DNA from 2 places in the Paenibacillus sp. FSL H8-0315 genome. Region 2 is predicted to be linked to the other one. Evidence: a T-box and tRNA genes for the amino acid it is inferred to sense, from the RefSeq annotation. Region 2 holds a T-box; the other holds one or more tRNA genes.
What was found. The T-box of region 2 lies ahead of metG (methionine--tRNA ligase). A T-box ahead of a tRNA ligase gene usually reads a tRNA of that ligase, here a tRNA-Met.
Positions count from the first base shown of each region.

Region 1: it encodes a tRNA-Met, which carries the amino acid that the T-box ahead of metG (methionine--tRNA ligase) is inferred to sense. The anticodon was not compared.

Region 1 is NZ_JBBOTA010000001.1:4,274,744-4,277,104, reverse strand. Features, by position in the region: gene MHB56_RS18605 (GreA/GreB family elongation factor) at 1-119, shown strand, start outside; gene MHB56_RS18600 (YdeI/OmpD-associated family protein) at 189-653, opposite strand; tRNA gene MHB56_RS18595 (tRNA-Gly) at 755-825, opposite strand; tRNA gene MHB56_RS18590 (tRNA-Pro) at 838-911, opposite strand; tRNA gene MHB56_RS18585 (tRNA-Arg) at 944-1,020, opposite strand; tRNA gene MHB56_RS18580 (tRNA-Gly) at 1,031-1,105, opposite strand; tRNA gene MHB56_RS18575 (tRNA-Leu) at 1,113-1,197, opposite strand; tRNA gene MHB56_RS18570 (tRNA-Lys) at 1,213-1,288, opposite strand; tRNA gene MHB56_RS18565 (tRNA-Gln) at 1,296-1,370, opposite strand; tRNA gene MHB56_RS18560 (tRNA-Asp) at 1,387-1,464, opposite strand; tRNA gene MHB56_RS18555 (tRNA-Met) at 1,490-1,566, opposite strand; tRNA gene MHB56_RS18550 (tRNA-Met) at 1,638-1,714, opposite strand; tRNA gene MHB56_RS18545 (tRNA-Val) at 1,729-1,804, opposite strand; tRNA gene MHB56_RS18540 (tRNA-Glu) at 1,811-1,882, opposite strand; tRNA gene MHB56_RS18535 (tRNA-Ser) at 1,898-1,990, opposite strand; tRNA gene MHB56_RS18530 (tRNA-Asn) at 1,996-2,071, opposite strand; tRNA gene MHB56_RS18525 (tRNA-Ile) at 2,075-2,151, opposite strand; rRNA gene rrf (5S ribosomal RNA) at 2,209-2,325, opposite strand.
Region 2 is NZ_JBBOTA010000001.1:619,247-621,607, reverse strand. Features, by position in the region: gene htpG (molecular chaperone HtpG) at 1-103, shown strand, start outside; gene MHB56_RS02520 (DUF4362 domain-containing protein) at 165-629, opposite strand; T-box leader at 755-1,016, shown strand; gene metG (methionine--tRNA ligase) at 1,061-2,361, shown strand, end outside.

The sequences.
Region 1 (2,361 bases), 3.7 Mb from region 2:
AGCTGCTGCTGGCTGAGCTCGGCAGTACTTGTCAGCTAGCGATTCCTTCAGGTCAACTAGAGGTGAAGATCGAAAGCATTAAGTTCGTGAATAATGGTGAAGTAGGCGTTCTTATATAAGGACGATCCCTTATATACCCGCTACAGCAGCGTCCCTTTCCAGATATTAAGGAGGAGGACGCTGTTCTATTATTTAAGCCTCAAACCTTCTTCCAGCTTATTAACTGACTTCTGGATCCTTGCTGCTCTGGTTTCCGGTCTTTTCGCCCCTTCGATCCAGCTCACATATTCCTTCCGATAGGAATAAGCCAAGCTGTTATAATACACCTCTGCCTGCTCATTGCTGCTTAGTGCGTCCAGAAAATCTTCTGGAGCTTCTATCTCTCGCAATTGATGATCTTGTTCCATTGTCACCCGTACTATATCTCCAGGTTGAGCATGGGCTAAGTCTCGCAGTTCTTTTTTCACGACCATAAAATGTTTCCCATTACCATGCGGCATGAGTGTTCCTTTATAGGGAATGTCATTCAGGCTTCCTTTAACTTGTATCCTTGATTTAGTTTCATATATTTGTTCAGCGTCAAAAGGAACCGTAAGATATGTCCAACTCCCATTCGTATCTGGTCTGACTAACCTTGCTTCAAATTCAAACATTGGCCCCTCCTCAAATAAAATCTCTAGTTCCTATTGTATCCATACGTGCTTAACTATACAAAAAAACACCCGCCTAATACCGGCAGGTGTTTCTCTTTATAAGCGGGTGATGGGAATCGAACCCACGCTATCAGCTTGGAAGGCTGAAGTTCTACCATTGAACTACACCCGCAAAGGTATAAAATCGGGATGACACGATTTGAACATGCGACCCCCTGGTCCCAAACCAGGTGCTCTACCAAGCTGAGCTACATCCCGTTAACAATACTATAACTGCTTAGTAATAAAAATGGCGCGCCCTGAGAGATTCGAACTCCCGGCCTTTTGATTCGTAGTCAAACGCTCTATCCAGCTGAGCTAAGGGCGCAAAATCTATATGGAGCGGACGACGGGAATCGAACCCGCGACCCTCGCCTTGGCAAGGCGATGCTCTACCGCTGAGCCACGTCCGCAAAAACATGGTGCGCGTGAAGGGACTCGAACCCCCACGTCGTGAAACGCCAGATCCTAAGTCTGGTGCGTCTGCCAATTCCGCCACACGCGCACACTTTAAAGAAAATGGTGAGCCATGAAGGACTCGAACCTTCGACACCCTGATTAAAAGTCAGGTGCTCTACCAACTGAGCTAATGGCTCTCATAAATGGCTGGGGATATAGGATTTGAACCTATGCATGACGGAGTCAAAGTCCGTTGCCTTACCGCTTGGCTAATCCCCAATAATAATTAACTAAATGGCGGAACCGACGGGATTCGAACCCGCGATCTCCTGCGTGACAGGCAGGCATGTTAGGCCAACTACACCACGGTTCCATAGACATAATGCATAAGTGTAAATTGGTTGCGGGGGCAGGATTTGAACCTGCGGCCTTCGGGTTATGAGCCCGACGAGCTACCGGGCTGCTCCACCCCGCGTCATTAATTAGTATATACTATTCATTTTCACCATACCAGCTTATCCCTAAACATAATGTATAAGAGTAAATTGGTTGCGGGGGCAGGACTTGAACCTGCGACCTTCGGGTTATGAGCCCGACGAGCTACCGGGCTGCTCCACCCCGCGTCAGTGAAAAAAAATGGTGGAGGCTGAGGGGATCGAACCCCCGACCCTCTGCTTGTAAGGCAGATGCTCTCCCAGCTGAGCTAAGCCTCCATGATATGACCCGTATGGGATTCGAACCCATGTTACCTCCGTGAAAGGGAGGTGTCTTAACCCCTTGACCAACGGGCCATGCTAATAATTTTATGGCGGAGAGAGAGGGATTCGAACCCTCGAGACGCTTGTGGCGCCTACACGATTTCCAATCGTGCTCCTTCGGCCAAACTCGGACACCTCTCCATAAATGGCTCCCCGAACAGGACTCGAACCTGTGACAACTCGATTAACAGTCGAGTGCTCTACCAACTGAGCTATCAGGGAATATGGTGGGCCTTAGTGGACTCGAACCACCGACCTCACCCTTATCAGGGGTGCGCTCTAACCAGCTGAGCTAAAGGCCCTTCTAAGACATATTAATATTAAGGGCAAAAAAAATACCACGGGTAATGTGGTTGTCCGCTTGGCGGCGTCCTACTCTCCCAGGACCCTTCGGTCCAAGTACCATCGGCGCTGGAGGGCTTAACGGTCGTGTTCGGGATGGGTACGTGTGGAACCCCTCCGCTATCGCCACCAAACGGGCATTTACAGCGTAAATGCTCAGGCTTAATCGC
Region 2 (2,361 bases):
TTTATACACGAACCTGCTGTACAACCAAGCCCTGTTGATCGAAGGTCTACAGGTTAGTGATCCTGTTCAATTCACCAATGATATTTGCAAAATCATGAAATAATATGAAGTACAGAGACCATCCAATTGTATTATGATTGGGTGGTCTTTTTTATTTCAGTATTTCATTTTGTTGTGCGAAAAAGGTAGTAATCAATTTCAGAGTCATTATTTGTGCAACCGCTGATCGAATAGATAATTTCACCTTGTGTGCTTTTTTTACTCGTCACTTCGGAGCAGGTATCGGTTCTGACTCCTGTGTTGCTTCCACCGAATGCATCATTAGAAGTATCATAGCTGTAATTAATCACGTTACCGTCAAATTTTAAATCCTTAAATATGGGATCGCCTTCATCTGTGTAACTTGTAACGCGTATATTGTCTGCTTTTTTGCTGGAGAGATTAGTTATAAATTTCTCGAATTTATCTAGGTTGTACACTTTTTCAAAAGAAACAATATCCCCTCTACTGATGGCTTCTTTGGAAGTATAGGGTTCACTTTTGGGAACAGAATTAACTTTATGATCGGAACAACCCCATACTCCTGCTAGTAAAAGAACAGAGAGTGTAAGCAAATTTACTTTTTTCACTGAGGGACCTCCTTGTAACGTATTTATATAAAAGACGGAGATTAACTGGAAAAGTTACAGTGAGCTTGATGTTTCACATTGACAATAAACAACAAATTGAGTATTATTTTCTCTAACTTGAATATGTAAAAGCAAAGAAGAGAAAGAGTACCACGGCAATTCTTTCAACAGAGAGCTCCGGTCGCTGAAAAGGAGTAAAGAAAACCCTTGGGAATATGGTCTCAGAGCTGCGCATCGAAACCTTATGGGTTGTAGGCTGCGCCGGAACCTGCATCCGTTACAGTGCTAGGGTATAAACGTTAATTAACGTCGTACCTGAAGAGGTAAATGTCATGAGGCATTTATAAAATTAGGTGGTAACACGTGAGTAGAACTCTCGTCCTTTGTGGATGGGAGTTTTTTTGTTGTCTAAAAAAAGGAGGAGAAGGTTAATGAGTAATGTGTTTATAGGTGGCGCTTGGCCGTATGCGAATGGATCTTTACATCTGGGGAGATTATCAAGTGTGTTGCCTGGGGATGTGCTGGCACGATATTTTCGCTCCAAAGGGGATAACGTATTATATGTATCAGGCAGTGATTGCCATGGCACACCCGTAGCAGTTCAGGCTGCGAATGAAGGGATTACGCCGGGAGCTTTTGCAAGCAGATATCATGAAGAGTTTCTGAAGTGTTTTGAACAGCTGGGATTTAGTTATGATCTATATACTCGAACGGATCAACAGCAGCATCATAAGGTTGTGCAAGCGTTGTTTACAAAGCTGCTAGAGAATGGTCATTTATATAAAAAAACCATTGCGCAATGTTACTGCGAGGTGGATCAGCGCTTTTTGCCAGACAGATATGTGGAAGGGACTTGTCCGGTATGTGGTGAGCGGGCGCGAGGGGATCAATGTGATTATTGTTCTACGATTCTAGATCCTGCCGATTTGTTAGACAGAGTCTGCAAATTATGTGGGAATACACCAACAGAAAGGCCGACAGAACATTATTATCTTAGCTTATCTAATTTTCAGTCTGAATTAACGGAATATGTAGAGGAAGCACAATTTTGGAGAGAAAACGCTATAAAACTGACCAAACGTTATTTACAAGAAGAGCTGCAGGACCGCGCGGTAACAAGAGACTTGTCTTGGGGTGTAGATGTTCCTGTGGCTGGATTTGAAGATAAAAAAATTTATGTTTGGATTGAGGCGGTAAGTGGTTATTTATCAGCCAGTAAGCAGTGGGCTGCACAGTCCGGAGGAAGCTGGGAGGATTTTTGGTTAGAGGAAAAAGGGGCGATTACCGCTTATTATGTGCATGGTAAAGACAATATTCCTTTTCACACTTTAATATGGCCGGCTGTGTTATTAGGAGCAGGAGGTCTGCATTTACCGGACAGGATTATATCTAGCGAATATTTAACCCTTGAAGGGCAGAAATTCTCCACTAGCCGAAATTGGGCGGTCTGGGTACCTGATATTTTAGAGCGGTATCAGCCAGATTCTATTCGTTATTTCTTAATTGCCAATGGACCTGAGAAGCGGGACACGGATTTTTCCTGGAGAGAGTTTATTTATAGCCATAATGGAGAGCTGCTTGGAGCATTTGGTAACTTAGTGAACCGTTCATTGGCTTTTGTAGAAAAGTTTTATGAAGGGAAAGTGCCAAATGGGCAATTAGATAAGGGGTGGAAAGACAATATCGACCTCTTGTATCTGGAATCAGGACGACTTATTGAGGCTGGGAATCT